2 regions of the Bacillus sp. NMTD17 genome follow, and region 1 is predicted to be linked to the other one. Evidence: a T-box and tRNA genes for the amino acid it is inferred to sense, from the RefSeq annotation. Region 1 holds a T-box; the other holds one or more tRNA genes.
What was found. The T-box of region 1 lies ahead of thrS (threonine--tRNA ligase). A T-box ahead of a tRNA ligase gene usually reads a tRNA of that ligase, here a tRNA-Thr.
Positions count from the first base shown of each region.

Region 2: it encodes a tRNA-Thr, which carries the amino acid that the T-box ahead of thrS (threonine--tRNA ligase) is inferred to sense. The anticodon was not compared.

Region 1 covers NZ_PVRH01000006.1:53,122-68,663, forward strand. Annotated here, with positions in the region: gene C6347_RS16415 (hypothetical protein) at 1-1,054, opposite strand, end outside; gene C6347_RS16420 (hypothetical protein) at 1,081-1,647, opposite strand; gene thrS (threonine--tRNA ligase) at 1,821-3,743, opposite strand; T-box leader at 3,794-4,018, opposite strand; T-box leader at 4,055-4,278, opposite strand; gene C6347_RS16430 (DUF1835 domain-containing protein) at 4,353-5,537, opposite strand; partial or broken gene C6347_RS16435 (DNA alkylation repair protein) at 5,772-6,624, opposite strand; gene C6347_RS16440 (MFS transporter) at 6,816-8,003, opposite strand; gene C6347_RS16445 (MerR family transcriptional regulator) at 8,030-8,857, opposite strand; gene C6347_RS16450 (DUF6508 domain-containing protein) at 9,074-9,484, opposite strand; gene rlmD (23S rRNA (uracil(1939)-C(5))-methyltransferase RlmD) at 9,619-11,004, opposite strand; gene C6347_RS16460 (DNA-3-methyladenine glycosylase family protein) at 11,107-11,976, opposite strand; gene C6347_RS16465 (hypothetical protein) at 12,409-12,915, shown strand; gene corA (magnesium/cobalt transporter CorA) at 13,048-14,007, shown strand; gene C6347_RS16475 (DUF2716 domain-containing protein) at 14,040-14,531, shown strand; gene pdaA (delta-lactam-biosynthetic de-N-acetylase) at 14,566-15,357, opposite strand; gene C6347_RS16485 (SE1561 family protein) at 15,459-15,542, opposite strand, start outside.
Region 2 covers NZ_PVRH01000004.1:6,163-21,704, reverse strand. Annotated here, with positions in the region: gene C6347_RS12530 (type I restriction endonuclease subunit R) at 1-481, opposite strand, end outside; gene C6347_RS12525 (helix-turn-helix domain-containing protein) at 545-760, opposite strand; gene glmS (glutamine--fructose-6-phosphate transaminase (isomerizing)) at 1,419-3,221, opposite strand; gene glmM (phosphoglucosamine mutase) at 3,790-5,136, opposite strand; gene C6347_RS12510 (CdaR family protein) at 5,162-6,571, opposite strand; gene cdaA (diadenylate cyclase CdaA) at 6,564-7,385, opposite strand; gene rsiW (anti-sigma-W factor RsiW) at 7,603-8,229, opposite strand; gene sigW (RNA polymerase sigma factor SigW) at 8,244-8,807, opposite strand; gene rocF (arginase) at 8,991-9,902, opposite strand; tRNA gene C6347_RS12485 (tRNA-Gln) at 10,039-10,110, opposite strand; tRNA gene C6347_RS12480 (tRNA-Tyr) at 10,115-10,199, opposite strand; tRNA gene C6347_RS12475 (tRNA-Thr) at 10,228-10,300, opposite strand; tRNA gene C6347_RS12470 (tRNA-Val) at 10,304-10,379, opposite strand; tRNA gene C6347_RS12465 (tRNA-Glu) at 10,386-10,460, opposite strand; gene murQ (N-acetylmuramic acid 6-phosphate etherase) at 10,681-11,592, shown strand; gene C6347_RS12455 (MurR/RpiR family transcriptional regulator) at 11,607-12,476, shown strand; gene C6347_RS12450 (PTS transporter subunit EIIC) at 12,473-13,846, shown strand; gene pbp4b (penicillin binding protein PBP4B) at 13,866-15,221, shown strand; gene C6347_RS12440 (glycoside hydrolase family 3 protein) at 15,235-15,542, shown strand, end outside.

The DNA.
Region 1 (15,542 bases):
TATCTATGTAATTAACGGCTTCAAACGAGCTGGCGTCAATGAAGACCTTGATCTTGTCCATAAATCCACTGCCTTCTTGCCCGTTCGTTTTTAATATCGCATGGATGTATCCATGATCACGATGGAGTGTTTTCAGAACCCACTTTCCTGTATCCTTTGAATATTTTTGCGCCAAAAAGGTTCGGACTGCTTTTATACACTCAGTTTGCTCTTCTTTTGATATCGGGATGGTATCCGGTGAAGGCTCCAATGAGAAAGCTTGTTCAGCTGAAATGTCCTCATGGATATTCATTTCCTTTTTTTCAAAGGCTTTGTTTAACGGTTCATTCCATTCAATGATCTCATTCATGTGTATACAAAGTGTTTCTTCACGCCCAATTTCAAACGGTATAGTTCCTGTTCCATCGTTCTTGACATAGATTTCTTCTAATGCATAAATTGTTCGAATTCGATTGTGCTCGAAGGAAGGCCATTGAAACTGCTGCACTTGCTGCTCGGCTAAGTTCTCCAGCTTATCAATAGAAAGCACATATTCCTCAGCTCTCAGTAATGTTTTGGCTAAAAATGGTCCGTGGTGTGTAAAGTACATGAGCTGTCCATGTTCATCCCATTTCACCTCAATTCTGCCTGAAGGCGTCACTTTCACACCATCTATTGCTTCTTCGAAAAAAAGTCCCCCTTTCTCCTTCTGATGCATGTGAAAATGCTCACCATAGATTAACCCTGTTTCTTGTTCGATCCATTGAATGACATGAGCTGGATATGGTCTCTTAAATGTGACACCATGCTGCGCATAGGTTTTGTCCATGACAAAAATAATTGTTTCCACCTGTCCCGTATTCAAATTCACTTCAATAATGGCTGTGCCGTCTGGGTTTAAATCGTCGTCCTCAGGTTCCGTTTCATGAGAGGGGAACCATTCCATATTGAATGTATAAATCGTTTCATTAAACATGTTGACGTAACGATGAAAGCTGTGTCTTTTTAGATGATAAAGATCTAAGCCAAATTTCGCCTTTGTCTGATCGATCAGTTGTTTAATTTTTGCATTCAATGGTTTCACCTCAAAATAATGATGTTTTATGGAAGAAGAAAAATTACGATAAAGATAGAGATGATGATTGCCATCAATAACCCTAAAGCAATTCCCATCATGTTAGACTCTTTTGTATAGCCTGTTAATTCTCCTTCAGTCGATCTGTCGATTTTTCGAAAGCGAAAAAGCATGCTTATATTGATAGAGGCTAGAACGATTAAAAACAAGAAAATGGTAAATACAGGCTCGATGTCACTAAATGGATTCGTTACATTTTGAAAACTAAATGATTGAAAAAACATAATGCCACTCAATACGACTTTCCAAACATTCTCTAAAAATTTTTCTTTCTCCCACTCTTTTCCTAATTTCTCTTTTTCATAAATAGCTACCTGCTCAAAAATAGGTATGAAAAACTTTGTTTTTCCTTTTTTGATAAAGCCTATAATGCCTTGGAGAAGCATTAAAATGCCTAAACACAAAAAGAAATGTGTAAGTTGGATATTAAAGATTTGAATCACCATAAAAAAAGCGATGATCATAAGTCCGAATATCAAATTAGAGACAGCTATTTGTTTTGTCCTCATCTTTTTCAGTGCAGCTTGTTCCATGTAATACTCCTCTCCGTTTTAAATGTTTCTGTTGAACGCTCTATCTTTATTACGATTTTACCGAAAAAATGTTTCAATATTTTCCCTTTCTACTGTCAATTCGGCTTTTTTCGCAAATGAAAAGACGCCCATCATTCAATGAACGTCTTATCTTTCTTCATGAAATCAGCACATCATATTTGAGCAGCTGTTCTATCTTTTATTTGGTGGGCTGCCAGGTGTTTAAAGTCATCAACAGACAGCTGTCTAGATGTCTTTTCTCCATGCTGTCTGATGTTCAGTGTTTTTTCTTCCATTTCTGTATCGCCAATGACAGCGATATAAGGGATTTTTTGCATTTGTGCTTCTCTCATTTTATAGCCGAGTTTTTCATCCCGTTCATCGATTGTCACTCTTATTCCGATCTTTCTTAATTGCTGCTGCACCTCAAGGCAGTGATCAAGGTGAACCGTTGAGACAGGGATGATTTGTACTTGTACTGGTGCCAGCCATAACGGGAAGGCGCCTGCAAAATGCTCGATGAGAATGCCAAGGAAACGATCCAGAGAACCGAAAATGGCACTATGAATGACAACTGGCCGTACCTTTTCATTCTTTTCATTGATATATGTTAAATCAAATTTCTCAGGCATTTGAAAATCTAACTGAATTGTGGCGCACTGATGGCTCCGCTGCAAGGCATCTTTTATATGAAAATCGATTTTCGGGCCATAAAATGCCCCATCTCCTTCATTTAGCTGATAATCGACTTTTAGCCGATCAAGCACATTCTTTAGCGCTGATTCAGAGATATCCCAAATGGCATCATCGCCTAACGCTTTTTCAGGACGAGTGGATAGTTCCACAGAGTACTCAAACCCAAATGTCCGATACACATGATCAACTAATTGGAAAATCCGTTTGATTTCAGCTTCAATTTGATCTTCTCTCAAAAAAATATGGGCATCATCTTGGCAAAATGTTCTGACCCTGAACAATCCATTTAATGCTCCGCTAAATTCATGACGATGCACCTGACCAAACTCAGCCATCCTGATCGGAAGGTCTCTGTATGAAAATAAGCTGTTTTTAAACATGAGCATATGTCCTGGACAATTCATAGGCTTTAAAGCAAAGCTTGTATGGTCTACTTCTGAGAAATACATATTTTCATGATAATGATCCCAATGTCCCGACTTTTCCCAAAGCTCTTGGTTCATCATAAACGGTGTGCTCACTTCTTCATATTGCGCTTTGCCTCGCACTTCTCTAGAAAAAGCCATTAATTCATTTTTGACAAGCTGACCTTTTGGTAAATAAAACGGCATACCTGGCGCTTCTTCCGAAAACATGAACAGAGATAATTGTTTCCCTAATTTCCGGTGATCACGCTTGTTTGCTTCTTCCATGAAATGAAGATACTCAGCTAGATATTTTGGATGTTGAAACGCTACACCATACACTCGCTGCAATACATCTTGATGACTGTCACCCCGCCAATAAGCACCTGCAACACGTGTTAGTTTAAATGACTTTACGAACCCAGTAGAAGGTAAATGAGGCCCGCGGCATAAGTCGATAAATTCACCCTGCTGATACACTGTGATGGCTTCTTCAGATGGGAGTCGTTTTAAAATATCCAGCTTATATGGATCATGTGCAAACAACGATTCAGCTTCTTTGTAAGAGACCTCCTTTCTTTGGATGAGATGATTCTCGTTTATGATCTTTTCCATCTCTTTTTCAATCTCTGCCAAATCCTCTACGCTTAATGTTTGATTTAGCTTCATATCATAGTAAAATCCATTTTCGATGACAGGTCCGATTCCAAGTGTGACATTGTCATATAACCTTTTCACCGCTTGGGCTAATACGTGTGCAGATGTATGGCGCAGCACTTCAAGCCCTTCTTTTGAATCGAGTGTGACAATAGACAGCCCAGCATCGCTGTCCAGCTGGTGACTTAAATCGACCAATTGATCATTGATCTTTCCTGCCACTGCTTTTTTCCTTAAACTCGGGCTAATATGGGAGGCAACACCTGCGACAGTCGTACCTGCAGAAAACTCCTTTATCTTTCCATCTGGAAATTGAATCTTCACCATGTTTTCTTTCATGACTGACACACCTTTCATTTTTTGATATAAAAAAACACACCCATCCCTCATAAAGGGACGAATGTGTAATCCGTGGTTCCACCCAAATTCCCATAACGCATTTTCGCTTTATGGCTCTGGTGCCGTAACGTGGCATAGTCGGTATTGGATACTTCAATTTTCCCCAATACAGCTCAAAGGTGGTAAGACAACTTTTCTGCGTTGGGAAGATTTCAGCGTGACTTCCCTCTCTAGTAACCGATAAAAGCTGCTCATGTCCTTTTCAAAGCCTGATGATAGTTGAGTGAACAAAAAAACACACCCATCCCTCATAAAGGGACGAATGTGTGATCCGTGGTTCCACCCAAATTCCCATAACGCGTATTCGCTTTATGGCTCTGGTGCCGTAACGTGGCGTAGACGGTATTGGATACTTCAATTTTCCCCAATACAGCTCAAAGGTGGTAAGACCATTTCCTGCGTTAGGAAGATTTCAGCGTGACTTCCCTCTCTGGTAACCAGTAAAAATGGCTCATGTCCTTTTCTTCGCTTTTAATTTCTCCATATCTTACATGATGATGATAGAACATGTAAAGCTTTATTTTGTGCAGAGCAATTGAAATTCATTCTTTAAATGATGTGTTGCGTGTATTTACTTGGGCTGTATTCAATTTGAAACGCAGGGGATAAGGCTCGTTTCACTTCTTCAGTGATACGCTCTCCTTCTTGATTGAATTTCTTTTCCATGTCTGCGCCATTTGGCACCAAATCATCTGTCTCTTCGTCAAACCAGCGGCCATACTGTATGTTCCAATTCCAAATCTTTGAGAAAAGTGTATCGCTCATTGGTATATCATCTCTTTCTAGATGACATTGACAATACCCACAATGAAAAGGTTCACCACCGTAATCTCCTTCAATTTTCACAAAAGGATGATCCTCAAATTCACGGCAGCACACCCATTTTTTGAAGTGCTGACCGAATTCTGTCAGTTTAATTGAGTAATAACGCATGGAAGTTCGTCGTCCTATCATGTCAAAAATGCCTTGATCAATTAATCTCTTTATCCGATACTCGATAAAATCATCACCGATATACTGATCTAAATGACCAATGACTTCTCCTATTAAGCGTGGAGTTACGATGTACTCCTCTTCTGGCTCGGACTGATGAAGCCGCTTAGCCATTTTCACTAAATAAGCATCAAATTCATCTTCTGGTACACTGATCGTTTTTCCTTTTTGCCATATCCGCAGCGTATGATTTTCTTTAGCAAATGAAAGCCATTCGTTTTGTAATTTCTCTCTTTCTTCTTTTGATACTGCGTGAATGTGCTCTTTACATCTGTACAAAACCTTCAATTTTTCAGTTGTAATTTCCCCGGCATGGCGAATATCCATTCGTCTTGTATTTGTATTGAACAGCTGATCAAATGCAGTCGTTGTATTGAGTAGAGTCAATTCAATGTTTTTCTCTTTTAATAAATAGATGGCATATCGTAAACCAATTTGCTCATGTGCATTACTGCCTGTCCAGATGAGGATACGCGTACCATCTTTTATATCTTTTATTTGTTGAAGCATTCTATGCTGATCGTTGACCATGTCATCAAAATAGCCAAATTCATTTGATATCACGTTACGCAGCCACTCTATACGCTTCTCCTGTCCTTCATGTTCATGCAAATGCAAAAGGGGTCCAATCGAATAAATGTCATCAAAGGCGATAATATTATTTACTTGATCTTGCTTCATTTCACGTAATGCTTGTTTTAAACTACCGGCAGGTGCTGCCCCAAATACGATATGTATCATCATTTGTCTCCCTTTATCTTACAGTTTATTTCATCTTCACCTATTCATGGCTCTTGCGTCAATTCTATTGAGTCAATTTCATTCAAAAGTATGACAATGAGAGGATAAGATATATATAGAATGCAGAATTGAAGAGACTATATCCCACGAAATGGGGCAATCTGTTTACTGAGCTCGCTTTGAGACTTTTCTTTCTGAATGATTTATAGATAGAAATCCCCTCAAAAAAGGATTTCAGTTCAAGCTCTTATTCACAGATTCCCCTTCACAAATCGTTCTCTTCGCTTTCTTGATAATTCTGCTAGTCGCTTTTGTATCAGATTCCTTAGACCACTGTTCGCAAAGGTTCATGACCCAATTTGGCTGTGTTTTACTAGCGTCATTGAGCCAGTTTCCTACAGAATCTTGAACATATGTTGATGGATCGGATTTGAGTAAATTTAGAATAGGCAGTGCCCTCTCTGGCTCTTGTTTTAATAACTCAATATGCTTTGTCCATACCCCTCTAGGACGGATCGACTCTACAGAGAACCGGCGAATATTTTCATCCCCGCTTTTTGCCCATTCTGTTAAATATTCTATACTTTGATCAAGCTGATGACTGAGGCTTTCTCTCACTGACATCCACGCAATTTCTCGTACACCAAAATGATGATCAGCTGCAAATGGCTGAATGTACGCAAGTTTCTCTTCCAGAGTTGATAAGTGTTGTTTGTTCATATAAGCAGCCCAACAGCGAACGCTATCAGATACGTGGTGAGCAAATGCCTGTAGTACTTCCGCTTGTTTTTCCTCATTCTCTTCGTGTAGCACTTCATCTAACAATTGACCGATGAGACGAATTGCTTTCATTCCTGATTCAGCTTTTTGTTTAGTGATCTCAGATGAAATATCGTCTATATAATGGTCTAAACCAACGGACGGCAAAACATGCTGTATTAGCGTCATATGATTGATTGACAGCCAGCCATTCAGTTAAATTCACACTTTCGATCTCTCCCTGATTCAAAAGGGTCCAGACGTCACGAGGGATATCAGTCCCCTTTCGAGCGCCTTTTCGATTGATGATATCCTCACTTATTTGCATTCTATTTTCTCTCCTCGTCTAGCAGTTCTTTTGTTAGACATTCATCGTTTTTAAAAGAAATTTGTTGATGCCTTCATTCTTTGGATATTGACTCCTATTGTAGCAAATAAACAACTTCACTGGTTCATTCTTCAAATCAAAAAGGAACTACCCGAAATAAGTAGTTCCTTCTATACAAAATTGAATTTAAGTTAGCTTCCTTGCTCGATCACCTTTAAACTCTTACGCTGAGAAAATCGGTCAAACGCCACCATTAGAATGGTCATGAGTAAAGCGAGAAAAACGGTTCCAGCACTGATCCAGCTTAGGTTTAATATAGATGTTTCGCTTAACACAATCCCTCCTACACCAGAGCCTAAGGCAAATCCGAATTGAATAAATGATGTATTGACACTTAATGCGATATCAGGAGATTTTGGTACAAGTGTTACAAGATATAGCTGCTGAGCTGGTGATGTGCTCCATGTAGCGATCATCCATATCATGATGACAGCCACCATGACCACGAGATTCCCTGTGACAAATGCTAGCAGCATGAGCATGATGATTTGCAGAATGATTCCAGAGAAAATCGTGAATATTGGGCCCTTTTTATCTGCTGCAATCCCTCCAAGGCTGGAGCCCAAAAAGCTGCATATTCCAGCTAGTAATAAAATGCCACTGATTTCTGTGATACTAAGGTTTGCTGATGCTTGCAGGAAGGGCGTTAAATAGGTAAATAACGTGGAATATCCACCTACATAGAATAGCGTCACTGCCACCGCAAGTAATATTCGCTTATCTTTTAAAATCGATAATTGCATACCAAGTGTCACCGGTTCTTGTTCTTTCATAGACGGAATTCGCCTATACACAACAATCAGCGGAATAAGCGTGATCAATCCAATGGTTGCGAATAATGCTTTCCATCCGATCATACTGCTTAGAAATGTCCCGATTGGAACACCTAAAACCAAGGAGCTGCTTAATCCCATTAAAATGATGCCAATGGCTGTTCCTCTTTTTTCACGTTCTACAAGACGAGTCGCAACAGCCATTGCCACTACAATAGCAGTCCCCCCACTGATTCCTTGTAAAATCCTTGTCATCATCACCATTTCAAACGAATGGCTGACACTTGTGATGAAATTACTTAAAATAAAAATGATCAGCATCCATGATAATATTTTTCTGCGGTCCATATTGATTGTGAGTGCAATGACAATCGGTGCGCCGATTGCTGCTGAGAGCGCTAAAGACGTGACCAATAATCCAGCAGCAGACGTCGTGACATGTAAATCATCTGCGACCATCTGGATAATGCCTGTAATGATATATTCGATCGTTCCAATTAAAAAGGCTGCTAATGCAAGTAAATAGACAACGGTTTTATTTTTCATCGTGACGTTTCTCCTTTGGGCAAAGTTTACGATTTGATCTCATCTTTAATAGGAATTTGAATTTCAATGAGTCTGCCTTCTTCATTTTCAGACAAAGGGTAATAAATCTCTCGGCCCGGCTGGTCTTCTTTCACGCGGTATCCATTATTTTCGATCCATGTCGCCAGGTCAATACAAGCAGTTTGTGCGGATGGAGAATGTGAATGAAATAACAGTGTCGCCATGGTTTCTTCTGCAGGTAACGTACGTATCTTGATTCCTTGAGGAAGAGTGCCCCTTAACGATTTGACGGAATACCCCACCTCAAATTCGAACTCACTTTCTTTTTCCATTGATTCCCTCCACAGCACCACTTGTGGTCCCGAGATCGATTCTTGTTGATTTTTAAGTAATAAATGATGAAACGTTTGAAAGAATGAAGGAATTTCGTCAACAGTTCCGTTGGATTGAAAAGACATGATGCTTTTGCTTTCAACAGATTTGATAATGACCTCCTGTTCTTTTTCAACACACCCCTCTCGTTTAATGAGGTGCATCCGCTCCTTAATACGCGCTAATTTCTGTTGTTCTCTCTCGATCAATTGCTGAATCTCACTTTCTTTCAGCAGAAACATGCCCTGAATCTGCTCTACCGAAATATCTTCCCGAAGAAGCTGAGCCATTTGCTTTAACGTAAAGCCCAATTCCTTGTACAGAAAAATTCGATTGACCTCAAGCAGCTGCTCAGCTGAGTAATATCGGTATCCCGAATCTTGATCAATCTGCTTAGGCTTTAATAAATCAATTTGGTCATAATATCTTAAGGTTTTAACAGGCACTTTACTTAACATAGAAAAATCGCCGATCTTGAACATCCTGCATCTCCTCCGTTTTGTTGATCTGATCAAAGTATAAACCTTTCAGTAAAGGGGAAAGTCAACTGAAGAATTTAAAAATGTCGATTCGCTTCAGTAGAAACAAAAAAGCACTATTTTCAAATAGTGCCTAAAACGAAGGTTTTCGATTCACTTTTAAAAGAATGCTTTCTGATAAGAGCGGAGCACATGCCATCACCCCTTGAATTTATTCATTTACCCCAAACAATCCAATCTTTTCAGGCACTTTACAATATCTCCACTTTTAAAGAAATTGAATATGGCACCCTCGCTAAACCGTTCGGCTCTTACAACCCCCATCATGAGAGCAAGCACACACTGCGCATTTAAATTTGAAATGTCCACATTCTCCATATCGTTCGGTCCACCTTCAATCCCATTTTCTTTGAGGATCTCTCTGTAGCGGGTAAGCTCCAGCTCTTGATGTTGTTTTGCAAAGGTATAAACATCTTCGATCAAGTGACGAACCGTTTCGGAATAATTCACAAAGGGCATCTGAATCGGATGTTCAGCTGTGCCATCATTTTCTTGATCGATTACCCATTCTCCAATATGATCTTCCTGAAGCAGCGGTATGTATTTTGTTAGAATATCGAATTGACTCATTTTCATCCTCCTCTATCTCCTTTATATGGTTTACTCTGATCGACACCTATGGATCAGTATAAAAAAATCCGTGATCATCCTACCAGCTAGACACCAGTATTCAAATCACGGACAGTCTTTATTCACTTCACTTTTTATACTCTAACCATTGATACAACTGTCTCCACATGCGCCGTTTGCGGAAACATATCCACTGGCTGCATGTATTCGATTTTGTAGTCTTTTGACATGTATTCAAGGTCTTTTGCTAGTGTGGATGGGTTGCAAGAGACGTAGACAAGACGTTTTGGTTTGACTTGTTTGACAGTGTCTAAGAAGGTGCGCTCGCAGCCTGTTCTTGGCGGGTCCACGACGATGACGTCAGGACGGAAGCCTTCTTTGACCCATTTTGGCAGCCAATGTTCCGCTGTTCCTGTCACATAGGTCGCGTTTTTCATGCCGTGTTTTTTGGCATTTTTCTTGGCATCATCAATCGATTCTTTGATGACATCCATTCCTCGTACTTCTTTGGCACCATCTGAAAGCCACATCCCAATCGTTCCAACGCCGCAATACGCATCGACAACCTTTTCTTTGCCAGTCAGTTTGGCCGCTTTTTTCGCTTCGTCGTAAAGCTTTAGCGTTTGCTTCGGATTCAATTGGAAGAAAGCACGTGCACTCAGTTCAAAGGAGACGTCTCCTAAAAATTCTTGAATGACCATGTTGCCAGCTAGGTGAGATGTCTTATGGCCAAAGATGACCGACGTTTTTTCACCGTTGACATTGTGCATAATGGACGTCACTTCTGGCAGACGTTTTTGAATGGCTTCGGCGATTTCTTTTTTCTTTGGAAATTCAGGTTTCGATGTGACAAGGACGACTTGTACTTCCCCTGTTTCAAAGCCGACACGCACGACAATTGAGCGTACGTCGCCTTTTCTTGTCCGTTCATTGTAGACCGATACACCGAATTTCTCTAAGATTTTGCGGACAACGCCCGTTGTTTTGTTCGTATTTGGATGCTGCACGATACATTCCTTGATCGGTACAAGCTTATGAGAGTTCAGTCCATAAAGCCCAGCAATGATGTCACCGCTGTGAGAACGCCCTACTTGGAACTGGCTTTTGTTCCGGTAGTGCCACGGATCTTCCATACCGATCGTTGGTCGAATATCTAGTTTTTCAACTGATAGCTTCGTATGTCGTTCTATTGATTGAATGACAATATCTCGTTTTTCCTTTAGCTGCTGCTCGTATGCCAAATGCTGTAGCTGACAGCCTCCGCACTGCTCGTATACTGGGCATGGCGGTTTCACTCGATGCTCGGAGCGCTTTCGGACTTTTCTAACCGTACCTTCTGCATATTTTGCTTGGACATTCGTTGCTTCCACAACCACTTCTTCGCCTGGAAGCGCACCCGGGACAAAGACCACTTGCTTTTTAAAATAACCGACCCCTTCCCCATTAATGCCAAGGCGTTTAATGGTAAGCGGGAACTGCTGTCCCTTTTGTAAAAGGGCACCTTGCTGTTTTTCCTTCACTTCATTCTCTCCGTTCTATCTGAACCCTTGATAGGTTGTCTTCATTTTATTCCATCTCATTAGTATATCATGACTTGGACAAAGAGAGAAAATCCCTTTCATTTATTTATCTGTCTCAATGCTTCTCCATAAATATAAAGAAGCGTAGCTTAAATACGGGGTCCACTCCTTGCTTAATGCTGCCATTTCTTCTTTTGTCGGCTTTTCAGGCAGGTCAAAGTGCCGCTTGATGGCGTTTTGAATACCGATATCTGCCATCGGAAAGAGATTTGGTCTTCCAAGCCCATTCATGAGCACATTTTGAACTGTCCAAGGGCCAATTCCTCTAATCGGAAGAAGACGTTCTTCCACCTCCAGATCAGTTAAATCGTGTAATTCTTCTAAACAAAGAGAGCCGCTCACAATTCGCTTCGATACATCAATGACATATTCCGCTTTCCGCTGACTAAATTGGAGCTTTCTCAAATCCTCTGTTTCAAGTGAGGCGATGGTTTCCGGTAAAGGATCAAACCAAACGCCTTCTATTTGCTCGCCGTACGTATGAACAAACCGTTTCGTGAGCTCATAAGCAAACGCCAGATTGAGCTGCTGATGAATGATGCATTTCATCAAACAATGATATAAATGAAAATCCAGCATGAGCGGTGTCCCGACATGACGCTCAAATATGGACGCTAAATTCGTTTGAGAAAAATGCTCATGCACAGCGTGTAATTGATGCTTCATGCCAAATATCCGCTTCACCTCACATATGAGAGGTTCCTCAGGACCTTTTCCTTGCACCCGAAACGTGGGCGCTTCTTTTGTTCCGGTGGCTTGAACGACGACAACGTATGGTTTTTGTTCTAACCTAATTGGTACTTTGATTTCTCGTTTATTCAAATCGACTGCTTTTAATGGATCACTTGATAAGCGTCTGAGCACTTGATCGAAATGATACGGCGGCTCCACCACCAGCTCTTTTTCCCACATGTTTTCCTCTTCCTTTCTGCAAACACGCAGATGCGATTGTTTCACTTTGCATGAATGATTCTCCATATTGAATACTTTTAAACATAAAGAGTACAAGAATTTATCAGTTATATCTTCCTTATTTACGGTCATTTTCCTTTTGGATGAAGAAACATTTTTAGTCGAATTCAGCTAAAATACGACAGCATCCTTCAATATTTTAGGATCATTTACCTTAAATTAGAAATAGAACCTCTGGGTGATATCTTCTATTCCGAAAACATTTGTATAATTATGACATATCAAGGAGGTGAACAAAGGAATTAGCTGATTAGGCAATCATTTGTTTTATCTTGCAGGACCATATTTTACCTCATTGATAACCGGCTTCACCTAGTTTCACTTTTTACGAAAAGAAAGACCCAAAATTTAAAAACAAAGGAGATCCGACCAATGAAAAAAACCATTCTTTCTGTTGCCCTTGCCACTGCTGTTTCTTCGACACTACCAGTATTCGCTGACGCTGCTGAACAAAAAACTACTCCAGTTTCAACTACTGTTCAGCAAACTGTTTTAAACAAAGCTGTTGAAAGTAAAGCATCTACAACCGCAGGAAACGTTAATATTAACTTTGACGTACTTGGTATAGCTAATGCATTAATCAATGCTGCAAATGCTAACACAAACCGTGAAGGCTTTGTCAAAGGACTAATGGAGTCTGCTTTCTATGCTGCGGGCTCAAAATACAATGTCATGGTATTTAACTTAAGCCAAGGTTATGAGACTCGTTTCAACGGAGTCAAAACGTTTGCTACTGTGAAATACGGAAGCATTACTTACGGAGTTTGGGTATTTGAAAATGGATCTTTCACAAACAAAGGTGACGGCGGCTACATCAACTGGGCGTTTAGAGGCTGGTTCGACCGTAACGGTGGTTTCGTCAACTTCCGTCGTCCTTAATTCTCGGTTTTACCCATCAATCATACACGCACATTGGACCGATCTCAGTAATGAGATCGGCTTTTTTATGCAGAACACGTATAAGTTCACCGGTGCTGCTTCATGATATAATGCAAGTCTGGAGGGGTGCACATGCTGAAAAAAATTGCAGTGACAAAAAACGGCGACTTGATTGAACATGCAACATTACAGCAGCTTTCAAGCCCCGATATCGCCTGGTACTGGATTGATTTCCATGCGCCAACGGAAAAGGAAGCAGCGCTTTTGAAGGAATACTTTCAGTTCCATCCGCTTGCGATTGAGGATTGCTTCCATTATTTACAGCGGCCGAAGCTTGATTTTTATGAAGGATATTTATTTTTCGTGCTTCATGCCCTGAATCAAAAGACGCTTCGATCTGAGGAAATCGATCTGTTTGTCGGTGACAATTATATCGTGACCTTTCATTTGAAGGAAGCGCCATACATTGATCGTGTCATTCGAAAGCTCAAAGAATCTGACAAAACCCGAAATAGCGGACCTGAGCATATTGCTTATATGCTGATTGATCAGCTTACCGATGATTATTTCCCAATCATTTATCAAATTGAGGACAGGCTGAATGAAATTGAGGATGAAGAAGGTCATAAAACATATGGAACGCTGATGAACGAAGTATTCGGAATTCGATCCGATTTGCTCAAGCTGCGAAGAACGATTATCCCGATGAGGGACCTTTTATATCGTATTGTCAACACAAATACGATGAGAAGCGATACGAACCGGCAAGCATATTTCAATGATATTTATGATCACCTTTTGAAACTAACCGAGATCGTCGAGTCAAACCGTGATATGACGGCCGATTTACGAGACAGCTATCAGACGCTGAATTCCAATCGAATGAATGCGATCATGATGACATTGACCATTGTGTCGACCATTTTTATCCCACTGACCTTTATTGTTGGGGTGTACGGAATGAACTTTGATAACATGCCTGAATTACACTGGAAGTATGGCTATTTTGGGGTGCTGATTTTCATGGGTCTGCTCGTCTCGGGTATGCTTTTGTGGTTTAAGCATAAAGGGTGGTTCCGCATTTTCAAATAATTTGTTGAGAGAATAGCTTGGGGGCGGTTAAGGTGGAAAACTGGATTCCATTGACTCATCAAGAACTAAAGCTGGTATGGAAGACGTTCTATCGAGATTTCAAATTTAATCCAAGCATCTCTCGTTTTCCCTCATTCCACGTACCATCTCCTTATATTACATATGATATCTCTGTTTATTTTGAGGACCCTTCCCTTCTACATGCGGAGGAAGACCTTGAAGAGAAAGCATTACTTGCTTTTCAGGAGCATATGAGAACAGACGAATATATGCTGGCACTCGATTGGCAGCACGAATGCTACTGGATCACACCATACGGCTCATTTGAAAAAGATGTATTTGGAGAATGGACAGTGCCTGTGCTTCCTAACGGGGATTATGATTTCTTTTTATCAAAGGAGATGCATTGGGGCTTGCTAGGACATCCTTGGGAGCAAAGTATCACGATTTTCGGTGAGGGCTTGATTGACTCTTTCACGCGCCATCATCCGATTTTGTTTCAGTGTAAAATAAGAGAAGGATAAAGAAAAAGCTCGCAGGTCTTCTGCAAGCTTTTTTCTATAGATGAGGGAGATGCCATACTTTTTCAAGCATGAGATCGTCTAGGCTTTTAAAGGAATAACCTTGTTTTTTCAGGGCCGTGATGGCATCATCCAATGCCTCTGCATTGTCTCTTGAGACGGTATGAAGTAAGTAAATGGCACCTGGGTGCGCCTGCTTCATCATTTGATCGTAGGCATACTGTTTTCCTTTTTGATGATGAATATGCCAGTCCACAAACGCTACTGACCAGAAAACGGTTTGGTAGCCGAGCTCTTTTGTTTCCTTCAGCACTCTTTCACTGAATACACCGCGCGGCGGACGAAGATAGAGGTTGTCTTGTTTTCCAGTGATTTTGTACACGGCTTCATTGACACGGTCCAGCTCTTCTTTGATTTCTTTCGTACTCTTTGTTGTTAAATCTGGATGGTGATAGGAGTGGTTGCCAATGATATGACCTTCCTCTGCCATACGTTTGACGAGCTCAGGCTGATCCTTTACAAAGTGCCCTGTCACAAAAAAGGTGCCTGGTACTTGATGTTTTTTCAGCACATCTAAGATCTTCGGCGTGTACCCATTTTCATAGCCATTGTCGAAGGTAAAATAAATCTCTTTCTTTTTCGTGTTTCCTAAATAAAAGGCATCATACTTTTTTAAAAGGACGTTCAATTCTTTACCCGCATCTGCTGGCTTGTGTTCTTTGCTTTTCGCAAATCCCCAATGGACGGGCTTATTAGACACGGCTTCCGCTTCTGAGAGAGGCATGGATACAAAAAGCGCACATAAACAGATGAGCATGTATTTTTTCATTTACGTCACTTCCCGGTTTTTCTTCTATTGTGCAGAATAAGACCGAGACTCATACACTGATTCACCTGCCAAATTAAAGAAAAAAGCCCGCACTGCGCGAGCTATTCTTCCTTCCAATCGCTTTTAAACCGTTCATATTTCGCTTCTAGGTCGTCAATCATCTGGATCAGTCTGTCTATATCCTC
Region 2 (15,542 bases), on a different contig from region 1:
TTGTATAACCATTGCCGTGGTCGTTTTTATAATCTACAATTTGCTCCATAGCTTTTTTAGGTGTGATTTGCAGTGACTTCAGTTCAACCTGAACAACAGGAACCCCATTGATGAGGATAATAACATCATAACGATGATTGCTGTTATCTGTGTTTATGCGTAGTTGGTTTATCACTTCAAATTCATTTTTACACCATTCTTTTATATTAACAAGGGTATATTGCAGCGGCGTGTCATCATCACGCTTAAAGGTGTTGATTTCTCGTAAAGTTCTCGCAGCAGTGAATACATCTGCAGTGATAATACTATCTCTGAGGCGCTCAAATTCAGAATTGCTTAACTTTACACGATTCAGTCTTTCAAAATGTTCTTTGAAATTAGCTTCAAGCGAAGCTTTATCTCTAATATCCTCACGATATATGTATTTTAAGTCCCTAAGCTTTTCTATAAAACCGGCTTCTATTTCCCTTTCGGCTTTCATATCTAATCTCCTCATATTATAGTATAGAAAATCCCTAAGCCCTTTTCTAAAACTACATAATATCTATTTCGCCTTCACAAGCAACTCAATCAATTCATTGTTTACATTTTTATTTTCACAAAGCTTGATTAAGGCATGTCGAGCAATTTTATTCGGCTTTGTATGATTATTCTCCCATCGATTCACAGATGTAAAACCAACATGAAGCTCACGAGCAAGCCTCTCTTGAGACAAACACAGCTCCAAACGTACTTTTTTAATCGCTTCGCTTAACTCCATTTAGAATCACCTCATAATTGTACAAATAACCACGATATATTATATCATAAGCTATAGCATCTTAGTGTACAAAGTTATTGTAAATATTCACTATAAGGAAAAGAAAACCTTAAAAACATGTCTATTTTTAAGTTTTCTTACATGATGCCACAGTTTGTTTCTTCCTCATTCAAAATATAATACTTCAAGTTTTATAATTGTTACTCTAACCTAGTAAATTTATTTGTTGATTCCACGCCTAGCCCCTTTTATAATCATACCAACTGAGCCTAGCTTCGAAGAGCATAACATGATTAACTCTTTATTCATTATAATCCACACCTAAAATACCCTTTTGATGGTTTCAAGAAGACATACAGCATTTTTGTTTTGCTTTTCATTTCCTTTATTTTTTAAAATCCCTATATTTAAGAGATTGGACGATCCACAATACAAGAAATACACCAATAGCCCCTCCTCTTGACGTAGGAACAACAATCAAGAAATAAGCAACTTCCTATTTTTCTAAACATTCACTTATAATTATTTTCTTCCCTTTAAATTAAAAATGAATGTACGATTTATTGATTCTACCTTTAATTTTAATTAGCTCTTTAGACACAAAGACACTCCTTTAGATATTATCTAAAGGAGTGTCAAAAATCCGATTTAATTAAACCTACTCCACCGTCACACTCTTCGCAAGGTTACGTGGTTTATCCACATCACACCCGCGGTGAAGGGCTGCGTAGTAAGCGATTAGCTGTAATGGAACAACAGATGCAAGTGGTGCAAGTGCTGGGTGTACAGCTGGAAGGACGAAACGGTCGCCTTCGTCTTCTAGGCCTTTTAGTGAGATGACACATGGGTTTGCACCACGTGCAACGACTTCTTTGACGTTACCGCGAATGCTGAGGTTCACGTGCTCTTGCGTTGCAAGGGCAATGACCGGTGTGCCTTCTTCAATTAAAGCAATCGTGCCGTGTTTGAGTTCTCCGCCAGCAAATCCTTCTGCTTGGATGTAAGAGATCTCCTTTAGTTTTAGTGAACCTTCAAGGCACACATAGTAGTCAAGTCCTCTTCCGATAAAGAATGCGTTACGTGTCACTGTGAAGAAGTCACGAGCGATTTGTTCCATTTCATCCTTTTGATCGACAAGGGCTTCCATTGCGTTTGCTACAATCCCAAGCTCTTTCACAAGATCAAAGTCAAGAGATTGACCATTTAATTCGGCTGCAACTGATGCAAGGATCGCAAGAACAGCGATTTGTGCTGTGTAAGCTTTTGTTGAAGCCACTGCAATTTCTGGTCCTGCATGAAGAAGCAATGTGAAGTCCGCTTCACGAGAAAGCGTTGAACCTGGTACGTTTGTGATCGTTAATGCTTTATGACCAAGCTCTTTGACTTGAACAAGTACAGCACGGCTGTCCGCTGTCTCCCCAGATTGAGAAAGGAAGATGAACAACGGCTTTTTCGATAGAAGCGGCATGTTGTAAGAGAATTCACTTGCTACATGGACTTCTACAGGTACTTTCGCCCAGTCTTCAATATATTGTTTACCGACAAGTCCTGCATGGTAGCTTGTTCCGCAAGCCACAATGTAAATGCGGTCTGCTTCTGCTACTGCGCTTGCGATATCGCCAGCGACTGACAGCTTGCCGTTTTCGTCTTGATATTCTTGGATGATTTTGCGCATGACAAGCGGCTGCTCATCCGTTTCTTTTAACATGTAGTGAGGATATGTGCCTTTCTCGATGTCGCTTGCATCTAGCTCAGCGATATAAGAAGGACGTGTCATGATATCACCGTCAAGGTTTTTGATGATCACCTCGTCTTTTGTGACAATGACCATTTCTTTATCCATTAATTCCGCATATTCGTTTGTTACTTGAAGCATCGCCATTGCGTCAGAAGCTACAACGTTGAAATCTTCTCCGAAACCAACCAATAATGGGCTTTTGTTTTTCGCCACATAGATTGTTTCTTTGTTTTCGTTATCGAAAAGGGCAATTGCGTAAGAGCCTTTTAGTTGAAGAAGCGTTTGACGGAAAGCTTCCTCTGTATCAAGACCTCTGTCCACAAATTGTTCGATGACTTGAACAACAACCTCTGTATCTGTGTCGCTTTTTAGTGTGACGTCTTGTAAATATTCGCGTGTCAATTGTACATAGTTCTCGATGACACCGTTATGAACAAGCGTAAAACGGCCAGAAGCACTTTGATGCGGATGCGCATTTAGATGGCTTGGTACACCGTGTGTTGCCCAGCGTGTATGTCCGATTCCAGCTGAAGATGCTACATTTGCATCAACAACTTCACGAAGCTCAGCGATACGTCCTTTTTCTTTGAACACATGCACGCCTTCTTCGTTTGCCACAGCGATACCTGCTGAGTCATACCCGCGGTACTCTAGCTTCTCTAAACCCTTTAATAAGATTTCCTTCGCATCATTCTGACCAATATAACCTACGATTCCACACATAAATATTCTTCCTCCCGATCATGTGAAAGGGACAAAGAAAGCCTACTAAAATAGAAGGGACATTTCTTCGTCCCTCTCTACATGTTTAATTTGGGAGATCATGTGTATTCCCTTTGTACAAAGAGTCACCTCTTTGCTTTAAAGAAACACTTACGGCTGTGATCTCTTTTTTGATCAGCCGGGAGGCATCCGCCGAAAATTCGATAACCTCCATCCTCGTCAACTAAGCATCTTTCGTCCGATCGCTTAGTTCGGGCGCTATAATTATAAGAGAGTTGCTGAACATCTACCCTGCCTTTCCTGATAGAATAAAAATCCAGTAACACAAGGATGATTGTACTATAAGGTCTGACCTCCGTCAATCACAATTTAGCGGGTGATCCCGCTCAAGAAAGTGAGACCTCCATACACTATATGCGATGAGGCTTGTCATGTTCTACCTTTGATGTGCTCTCCTATGTATGAAGGCAGCAAATTGCCCTCGCTTATAAGATTCGTACAAATCCATCCATTTATGACGTTTATTCGAAAAAAAAGCAAACCGCCGCTGGCGATTTGCTTTCATCTATTACTCGATACCCATTTCCTCTTTCACAACAGCGGTAATTCGAGTCACATATTCATCACACAGCTCTTTTGTTTTCGCCTCTGCCATCACGCGTACAAGCGGCTCTGTTCCAGATGGACGAACAAGAATACGGCCATCACCGTTCATCTCTTTTTCGACCTCTTGAATCACTGCTTTTACTTTTTCATTTTCTTCCACTTTATATTTATCAGACACTTTCACATTCACTAGAAGCTGCGGGAATTTTTCCATTTCAGCTGCAAGCTCTGACAATGTTTTTCCTGTTGCTTTGAGTGTATTGACAAGCATGATCGCAGAAAGCATGCCATCACCTGTCGTATTGTAATCAAGGAAAATCAAATGGCCTGATTGCTCACCGCCGACATTATAGCCATCCTTTTTCATCGCTTCGACCACATAGCGGTCACCAACAGCGGTTTGGATGCTCTTAATGCCTTGTTTCTCCAGCGCTTTATAGAAGCCTAGGTTACTCATGACCGTGGATACGACAGTGTCATCCTTTAATCGGCCTTCGCCCTTCAAATAACGTGCACATATGTACATAATTTGATCGCCGTCTACAATATCACCTTTTTCATCGACAGCAATTAAACGGTCTCCGTCACCATCAAACGCAAGACCAATATCTGCACCCTTCTCCTTCACAAAAGCAGAAAGTGCCTCTGGATGAGTTGAGCCGACACCATCATTGATATTCAATCCGTTTGGTGATGTTCCCATTGTGGACACATCAGCATCTAAATCCGCAAATAAATGTGTCGCTAGAGAAGAGGTTGCACCGTGAGCACAGTCAAGCGCCACGTGAATACCTGTGAAATCCTCGTCCGCTGTCTGCTTCAAGAATTGCAAGTATTTCTGACCACCTTCAAAGTAGTCATTCATCGTTCCAAGATCCGCTCCAACTGGGCGTGGCAATTGATCGACCGGCTGATCCATCAGCTGCTCAATTTCATTCTCCTGTTCATCAGACAGCTTAAAGCCGTCACCGCCGAAGAATTTAATTCCGTTGTCTTGAACTGGGTTGTGAGAAGCAGAAATCATGACACCCGCTTCTGCGTCCATTGCCTTCGTTAAATAAGACACACCAGGTGTTGAGATCACACCTAGACGCATCACTTCAGCGCCAATTGAAAGTAAGCCTGCAACGAGCGCTCCTTCTAGCATATGACCGGATACACGTGTGTCTCGTCCAACGAGTACCTTTGGACGTTCTTTATCCTTCGTGAGCACATAGCCGCCAAATCTCCCAATTTTAAATGCGAGCTCTGGCGTTAATTCGCTATTCGCCACACCCCTTACACCATCAGTTCCAAAGTACTTGCCCATGTTTCAATCGCTCCTTTTTTACCATTCAAGAGGACGCTTCGTCCTCTTTTTTATCTTCTTTGATCTGCTGTCTTTGACTTGATTCTTTCTTTGCTTTATCTTGCGTGGATTCTTCTTTACTCTTCTCATCCTGATCATCGTCATCAGAAGATGGATCCTTGCGATCATTCGTAGACGCTGGCTGATCTTCTGTCTCAGTAGAAGTCAGTTTCACTTTGACCTTTGATCTCGATAATGTCCACGTCACATTTTGAGGACCGTTCACTTGAATTGTGACCTCATGTGTTCCTTCGTTCAAGTCCCCAACATTGATATAGGCTTCAACGTCTGAAGCCTTTAGTTTATCAATCGCACTCTTTGATCCCTTTGCTGTTAACGTGAGTCGTCCAGAAGATGGGCTCACAAAATCAGAGGTGAGATCCTTGCTCAGACCTACGACAGAAATTGGTACATTATCGATCTTTTTTTCTTGCGCTGTTGCAACCTTCACTTTGATCTTGACGGTTTCGGGCGATACCTTTTTCACACCATCTGGCAGGGGAATGTCGGCATCAATCTCCGTATCATCTTTGATCTTGCTTAGGTCCAGCTTGACGCCATCAATAAAATCAAGCGAATCCAGCACTTTTTGAGAGCCGTACACTGTGACCTCACTCGGGCTTGTCTCAATACTTGAGATACTGATCCCATCCGGCAAACTGCCAGTCCGCTCTATTTTAAACGGAACCTTTTTGCTTGGACTTGAGATGGGAACTGTAATATTCACCACAGACGGACTCAATTCGACTGGCAGCTCATTCCCGCTGCTATCATACACAGTGAGCTTCGCTTCCTTTTCAATTTGCTGATCGACATCCTCTAGGTTCACAAATGCTTTAATGACAGAAATTTTGTCGATTACGTCCTTTGAACCAGTGACTGTGACTTTTTTCGGATTCACAATAGGCTGTTCAGGTGAATAGCCATCTTTGATTTTATTTTGATTATAAAATTCAGTTTCAACAGGAAATTCTGCTGTTGTTTTTTCTTGTATCGTCACCGTCGTCACAGATGGGTTGATCGATAGTGTGAGCCCTTTTGATACATCTCTTGCCTTCAGCTCCACTTTATGGGTACCTGTGGATAAATTCTGCATATCTGCATATATTTCGAAGTTCTTTGTTTGTCTTGCTGTTTTCACAGCACTCGTTGACCCTTTAATCGTCACATTGACTGTTTGCGGCACACCAGTAACGACGTACTTCTCGTCATCATAATACGCTTTAACAGGAATGTCGGTTAAGGTTGCTTCATCTGTCGTCGATGTTGGGAAAAAGGATTCACCGATTTTTTTCGGCGTGGGCGCTTGCGCTGAATTGACTGCACCATACAGCAATAAAGCGAAGACCAATGCAAGAAGCTTTACGGCCCAGCGATTATTCAAAATCTTATCCATTTTTCTTGCCCCTCCAATACCATTTGGTCGAGGAAGCATCTTTGCTGTTCTTACTAAATTCAGCAATCAGCATTTCTTCAAGCGCTTCTTCTGTCAATTCTCGGTGGAGATCACCATTTCTTGCGACAGAAATGCCGCCTGTCTCTTCAGAAACGATGACGGTTAAGCTGTCTGTCACTTCACTAATTCCGACTGCCGCCCGGTGACGCGTCCCCAGTTCCTTAGAGATAAAAGGACTTTCTGACAGCGGTAAATAACAAGCCGCAGCTGCAATCTCATCACGCTTCATAATGACAGCACCGTCATGAAGCGGTGTATTTGGAATGAAAATATTAATGAGCAGCTCTGAACTCACCTTTGCATTCAAAGGAATTCCAGTCTCTATGTAATCATTCATCCCAGTATCACGCTCAATTGTCAGCAGCGCGCCGATTCTGCGTTTTGCCATATATTTAATTGCTTTTGTAATTGCCTCGATCGTTTTCTGCTGCTGTTCCTCTATAGGTGTCCCGCTTCTTGAGAAGAAACGGCCGCGCCCAAGCTGCTCAAGCGCTCTCCTTAGCTCTGGCTGAAAAATAATAATGATCGCAAGGAATCCCCACGTAATCGCTTGATCCATCAGCCATTGAAGTGTGTTAAGACCGAGATACGCACTTCCCATCCTGACAAGAACAATGACCACAATTCCCTTTAAAAGCTGAACCGCTTTTGTTCCGCGGATGACCATCATTAATTTATATATCACATACCAAACAACGAGAACATCAACAGCATTACCGAGGTACTGCAAAAAAGGAATATCCCCTAAAGCCATTTCCTCGTCCTCCAGAATTTTCAGTTATTCTTCGTTTGATGCATTTTTAATAAAAAAAGAGACTATGTGTAAATACATAGCGTGGCTATTATACCACATTTTGTTTCAGCAAGGAAAACAGTTGCCATATATGTCTGGCGTGCTAGTTCGCATACATTCTGACCTATAATATAGAAAAAGAGCAGCCCCATAAAGAGACTGCTCTCGACCCGTATGATTACTTTTGCTCCTCTGGTCCAATGACCCGCATCACATTTTGTGCTGTGGATTTCATTTTGTACCAAATCCAATCAAACACTTCATTAATTTCATTAATTTGACCAGTGACTTGTCCGGCAGAAGCAGTCAGCTGTTCCCCATTGACGACGGTGACATTTCCATCAACCTTGCCTTCTACAATCAGCTTGCCATTTTTGACAGTGACATCACCTTTTACGGTTTCCCCTTTAGGTACGGTCACTGTATCATTTACAACGACGAGATTCGACTGTTTTGACACACTGAAATTATGATCGGTATTCCAGCTTGTAAACAGACTGCCTCCCATCAAAATGAGAAAGAGGGCAGCGGCCACCATCAGCGGATGAGCTTTGATCCATCTTTGAACCGACACACGCTTTTTTTCCTTTGGAAGACCTGCCATCACCTTTGCAGTGAAATCAGATGGTGCTTCTATATGAGATGTACTCTGCACAAGCGCGATGGATTTCTCAATTTGTTGAAAATGAGTACGGCACTCCTCACACGATTGCAGATGGCTTTTTAATTCTTTTTCGTCTTGGGGCTCAATGTCCCCGTCTAAATACTGATGCATAAGCAGGACGATTTTTTCCTGACAGCTCATCAAAATCACCTCACTCAAAGGTCTCTCAACTGTTTCCGGAGAGCCTCTCTACCCCTGTGTATTCTCGTTTTCACCGTACCAACGGGTATATTCAGAATCTCGCTAATTTCTTTTAACGAGAGTTCATCAATATACTTTAAAACGATGACCGAACGATATTTATCGGGTAATCTTAGAATTTTTTGCTGAATGGTACTCGATAATTCAAGAGACACCACCTCTTCCTCTGGCAAAATGCCATCAGCAGCAATTTGAGAATACATATTCAATCCTTCTGTTCCTGCCACCTCTGCATCTAAATAATAATCCGGCTTTTTTTTGCGAATACGATCGATGGTCAGGTTGGTTGCAATGCGGTACAGCCACGTAGAAAACTTACGATTCACATCAAAGCTTTCAATATTCACATAGGCACGAATAAACGCCTCCTGTGCAATATCCTCTGCTTCGTGTGCATTCCCAAGCATACGATAGCACAGCTGATAAATTTTGTCTTTATACAGGTCTACGATGTCTGCAAATGCGTTCTGGTCGCCTTTTTTCAATTGCTTAATTCTCTTTTTAATCATTGTGTCCATAGTATATTCAACCTCTGCCTTCACCGGTCTTTATGTATACGAATCTCTTTCCAAAAGGTTTCATTCTCCTCTAAAAAATAGTGTAACAAATTTTTGACAGCGTGTTACGCATATCCACCGGTAAAAACCTTAATATATCCTTAAATTTCTCCAAAACAAAAAAGAACGGGAACAAGTCCCGCTCTACAATAGCTTTTCGCCCATTAACGAACCAATCAACGCAACAGCTGCCTCGGCTGTTTTATTTTTTTCATCTAATACCGGATTCACCTCAACAAATTCAGCTGAAGTCAAAATACCCGCTTCCTCTAAAAGCTCCATGGCAAGATGACTCTCCCGGTAACTAATGCCACCCGCCACAGGAGTTCCTACACCAGGGCACTCCGCTGGATCTAGTCCGTCTAAATCAAGCGACAGGTGGACACCATCTGTTCTTTCCTTTAAATATGAAATGGCTTCCTCCATCACCCTTGTCATCCCTAAACGATCTATTTCATGCATCGTATACACTTTAATGCCTTTCTCTCTAATCAATGCCCGCTCTCCCTCATCTAAGGATCGAGCACCAATTATAACAACATTCTCAGGCTTCAATTTAGGGGAATAACCACCAATGTTCGTTAAATCAGCATGCCCAAGGCCGAGACTGACTGCAAGCGGCATACCATGTATATTTCCAGAAGGAGAGGTTTCCTCTGTATTTAAATCACCGTGTGCATCATACCAAATGGCACCTAAGTTTTCATAATGCTTGGCTACCCCCGCAAGTGTTCCTATCGCAATGCTGTGATCACCGCCTAAAATGAGCGGGAATGAGCCTGATTGCACAATACTGTCAACCTTCTCAGCTAGCAGCTGATTCGCACTAGCATTCTCCGTTAAATTTTTTAGCTTTTCACTTGTATATAAACCTTTCTCATCATCTCTTTGTTCAACCAAAATATCGCCGAGATCCTCCACATCAAATGAAAGCGATTCCAATTTTTCTTTTACGCCTGCACACCGAATCGCACTCGGTCCCATATCGACGCCCCTTCTCATTTGACCCAAATCCATCGGAACTCCGACAATCGTGACCTTCTTTTGATCTCCCATATGTACATCCCCTTTCCGTTCATGCTTATATTTTACTTTCTCGATGCCTTCTGACTCAACTCAACAATATTTTGAATAGTTATACATTCCGTCTGCCAACATAAAAAAAGACACCTTTTTGAAAAAGGTGTCTTAACTGGGCTAGCTGGATTCGAACCAACGCATGACGGAGTCAAAGTCCGTTGCCTTACCGCTTGGCTATAGCCCAAAAATGGTGGAGGGGGGCGGATTCGAACCGCCGAACCCGGAGGGAGCGGATTTACAGTCCGCCGCGTTTAGCCACTTCGCTACCCCTCCACATATGGAATTGATAAAGAAAAAACAGTGCCGGCAAGAGGACTTGAACCCCCAACCTACTGATTACAAGTCAGTTGCTCTACCAGTTGAGCTACACCGGCATATGGTGGAGGATGACGGGCTCGAACCGCCGACCCTCTGCTTGTAAGGCAGATGCTCTCCCAGCTGAGCTAATCCTCCACATCATGGTGACCCGTACGGGATTCGAACCCGTGTTACCGCCGTGAAAGGGCGGTGTCTTAACCGCTTGACCAACGGGCCAGTTTGTCAAGTTTGCTGTTTCCGTGAAGCTGACAAAAGTTATTATATACAGGTTGTCCCCCTTTTGTAAAGGGGATTTTTATTTTTTTTATTTTCTAATTATTTACCTCCAGTTAGCACAACGTTTCGAGTGAAATATAATTTCAATATTTAAATATAATGTTGAAATTTCATATCACACTGAATATACTGAAAATGAAGAAATAAGGAGGAATGTCGCATGCAGCCATCTCAATTGCGTTCTTTGACAACAGAATCAAGAAACCCTAACACAATGGGAATATCACAAGCAGATCCGCTCGAAATACTCCAGCTGATCAATGAAGAAGATATGAAGGTCGCTCAAGCAGTGAACCGTGTCCTACCACATGTCAAAACAGCAAGTGACTTCGCCTATGAATCCATTTCAAATGGGGGTAGACTCGTTTATTTAGGAGCCGGGACAAGCGGCAGACTTGGCGTGATGGATGCTGTTGAATGTCCCCCTACCTATAGCGTCTCACCTGATGTGATTGTCGGTATCATGGCAGGCGGCGACTCTGCTTTTTCACATGCTGCCGAAGATGTGGAAGACAGTGAAGAAGCCGGCAAACAGGATTTAGTACACATTCACCTGACATCAAAAGATACGGTCGTCGGTATCGCCGCCAGCGGCAGGACACCCTACATCATCGGCGCTTTAAACTACGCTAAATCCATCGGCGCAAAAACAGTAGCCCTCAGCTGCAATGAACAAGCAGAAATTAGCGAGCTGGCAGACTGCGCCATTGAAGTCATTGTAGGACCAGAAGCCATCACTGGGTCAACACGAATGAAAGCCGCATCCGCTCATAAAATGATTTTAAATATGCTTTCCACCTCTGTCATGATCAGACAAGGTAAAGTATATGAAAACCTGATGGTTGATGTAAAAGTCAGCAATCATAAATTAAAAGAACGCGCCATCACCATCATTCAACATGTGACAAACGCTTCCTATGAACAAGCCGTGAAGACTCTTGAAGCAGCAGACTTAGAAGTCAAAACCGCCATCGTCATGCTCCAAACAAACACAGACAAAAAAACAGCCAAGGATTTACTCAACAAAGCGAATGGCCATATCGACAAAGCCATCTCTCATCATCAATCCTAAAGGAGGCAGAGCTCATGTCAGCAGGTGGACTCACCCTACTACACACAATGAAAGCAAAGCTCCCCCAATCTGAAAAAATCATTGCAGACTATATCCTTGCCCATCCTGACAAAGTCATTAAAAGCACAGTACACGAGATCAGTCAGGCAGCCGGAGCAAGCAGCTCTGCTGTCATCCGCCTTTGTAAATCTCTCGGGCTAGATGGCTATCACGATTTAAAAATGCGAATCGCTGGAGACTTGATGCACGACGATAAACAAGGCTATCGTGATATCGAACAAGATGAACCGCTTCAATCCATTATTCAAAAAACAGCAGGAAACTCGATTCAATCGATTAAGGACACCGCTTCTATTTTAAATGCAGAAGCATTAGAAAAAGCTGTTCAATTACTGCTGCATGCAAACCAAATCCATTTTATCGGCGTCGGTGCATCTGGCATCGTCGCAGCGGATGCCCAGCAGAAATTTCTCAGAATCAATTATGCAGCGACTGCCTTCACTGACATGCACATCGCATCAACGGTCATCGCAAATGCAGGAAAGAATGACATCGTGTTCGGTATATCCTTTTCAGGAGAAACGTTAGACATCATTCAAGCCCTTCAGCTCGCAAAAGACAATCAAGTGAAAATCATTGCCTTAACGCATCCTGGTCAAACAAGCGTTTCTGCCTTAAGTGATGTTCACCTATCGACGTCCGGTTCCAATGAAGCACCTTTTCGCAGTGCAGCCACTTCCTCTAGAATGGCACAGCTCTACTTAATTGATGTCTTGTTCCTCAGCTTAGCTTCCCGTCAATATGAAGAGACAGCGCAATATATTGACAAGACAAGACATGCCATCCGCTCCATGAAACGAAAATCAAAGGGGGATTCAACATGAGTCATCAAAAGAAATATCAGCAGTTGGCGAAAGACATTCTTTCTCTCTGTGGTGGTTCTGAAAACATCTCTTCCCATACACATTGTATGACGCGTCTCCGAATTACACCGATTGACAATGAACAAGTTCACATCACAGCAATTAAAGAACTCGATGGCGTCATTGGTGTCGTTGAGGCAGAAACGCTTCAAATCATTTTAGGTACAGGTGTTGTCAACCAAGTATCAAGTGCGTTTGAACAGCTGCTAAATGCCTCTGGCTCTTATGATTTAAACAATGAAGCACAAAAAAACAAGCAAGCCATTTCACAAAAGAACCGCACACCGTTCAAGCTGTTCTTACGACGGATTGCCAGCATCTTTATTCCTATCATTCCGGCACTCGTTGCATCAGGTCTTATTACAGGGATTACGAAAGCAATCGTGCAAGCAGGCTGGCTCGATGAAAAGTCTCAAGCAGCGATCATTTTAACCGTTATTGGTTCAGGCTTGTTCGCATATCTCGGTATTTTAGTCGGATCAAATGCCGCAAAGGAGTTTGGAGGCTCTCCTGCATTAGGCGCATTAGCTGGTATCCTCATTATTAACCCAGCCTCCGCAGACATTATGTTATTTGGCACAAATATTCTACCAGGCAGAGGCGGGCTCATCGGTGTTCTTCTAGCCGCCATCTTTATGGCACTTGTGGAAACCCGAATTAGACGCTTCGTCCCGCAATCACTTGATATCATCGTCACACCAACCATCACACTACTCATTACAGGCATTTTTACGTACGTTGTCTTCATGCCAGTCGGCGGATTTATATCGGATGCCATCACCTCAGGATTAACTTATCTATTAAATATGGGCGGAATCTTCGCTGGATTTGTTCTTGGTGCGACCTTCCTTCCACTTGTTGTGACAGGACTTCACCAAGGACTGACACCAATTCATATGGAACTCATTAATTCCATTGGAGATGACCCGCTTTTGCCAATTCTCGCTATGGGCGGTGCAGGACAGGTAGGTGCGGCATTCGCCATTTATATGAAAACAAAAAAGAAAAAACTCAAAAGAGCCATCGCAGGTGGACTTCCTTCAGGGATGCTCGGCATTGGTGAACCACTCATTTTCGGTGTTACACTCCCGCTGGGACGACCATTTCTCACTGCTTGTCTTGGCGCTGGAATCGGCGGCGCATTTCAAGCCTACTTCCAAATTGCAACGAAGGCGATTGGTGTATCAGGTCTCCCATTAACCTTTATTGTTCACACACATCAAATGCTTCTTTACTTAATCGGACTCTTTATTGCATATGTCGCTGGATTTATTTTCACATACTTATTTGGTTTTCATGATGATATGGCTGTTGAATTTGAGGAAAAATAAGCAATAGGAGGTCTAACTCTTGAAGAAATACTTTCTCTTAATAACAAGTCTGCTCATGCTCCTTGGATTACCCGTACAAACATTTGCAACTAGCTCCCATCCTGTATCGTCTTTGTCTAAAACAGCACCTGAAGAATATCCCGTCTTAAAAAAGGCAAAACGACCGGAACAAGCAGGTTTTTCTTCCAGGCAGCTTAGGAAGGTTGATCACATGATTCAAAACGACATCAAAGCAGGATTTCCAGGAGGCGCACTCATCATTATCAAAGACGGAAAAATCGTCCATCAAAAAGCCTATGGCTACAGGCAAAAATACGAAGGCACAACTGAACTCAAATCATATAAGAAAATGAAAAAGAATACACTGTTCGACTTAGCATCCAACACCAAAATGTATGCGACGAACTATGCCCTGCAAAAGCTCGTCTACGAGAAAAAACTGGATGTGAACGAAAAAATACAAGCCATCCTGCCAGATTTTAAAGATGAACCAGATGCAAAGGTAACCGGCAAAGATCAGCTCCGTGTAAAAGATCTTCTGACCCATTCTGCCGGGCTCCCTTCCAGTGTCTTATTTTATAGCAAAGAAGCCGCCGGCTCTTTTTTCTCTCAAGATAGAAAGACAACGATGAAATGGCTGCCGAAGGTGCCGCTGCAATACAAACCAGGCACCCAGCACATTTATAGTGACATTGATTACATGCTGTTAGGCATGATCATTGAGAAAAAAACAGGTATGCCTCTTGATCAATATGTAGAGTCGACGATCTATCGGCCGCTAGGTCTCAAACATACAATGTTCAATCCACTGCAAAAAGGATTTAAACCGAAGCATTTTGCAGCAACCGAACGTTTAGGTAATTCGCGAGATGGTGTCATTGATTTTGAAAACATTCGCAGGTACACCCTGCTAGGCGAAGTCCACGATGAGAAAGCATATTACTCAATGGCAGGTATCTCTGGTCATGCCGGACTTTTCTCTAACATGTCAGATATGGGCGTGCTGCTCCAGCTCATGCTGAACAAAGGAGGCTATGGAAAAAAAACCATCTTTGATCAAGCTTCTATCGATCTCTTTACAGCCTCTTCTGATACAAACCCAACTTACGGGCTAGGCTGGCGTAAAAACGGTCATACTGACATGGAATGGATGTTTGGAAAATATGCAAGTAACGAAGCCTATGGACATACTGGCTGGACCGGAACCATGACATTGATTGATCCAAAACATAATCTAGGTATCGTCTTGCTGACAAATAAGAAACATTCGCCTGTCGTTTCACCTGAAACCAACCCAAATCAATTTGAAGGTGACCTTTTCCCAACTGGTACTTATGGAAGCATCATGACCGCAATCTACGAATCTTTTAAGTAAAAGGAGGAATTCGATGTTAAAAGCTCTTTTCCCCGCTACTCTGGTTTTGGCCCTGCTAACCTCTTCCATTCCAACGGAAAAGGTTAGCTCTGCCCCTCTTCCAACCGCAAAACAAATGGTGCAAGACATGTCCCTGGATGAAAAGATAGGTCAAATGCTCATGCCAGACTTTCGCAATTGGCAAACAAAAGATGAATCTGCACCTACAGGCTTAACAAAGATGAATAAAGAAGTGTCCCATCTTGTTGAAAAATATCATCTAGGCGGTGTCATCTTATTTGCGGAGAATGTCGTTGATACGAAACAAACCGTCAAACTCAC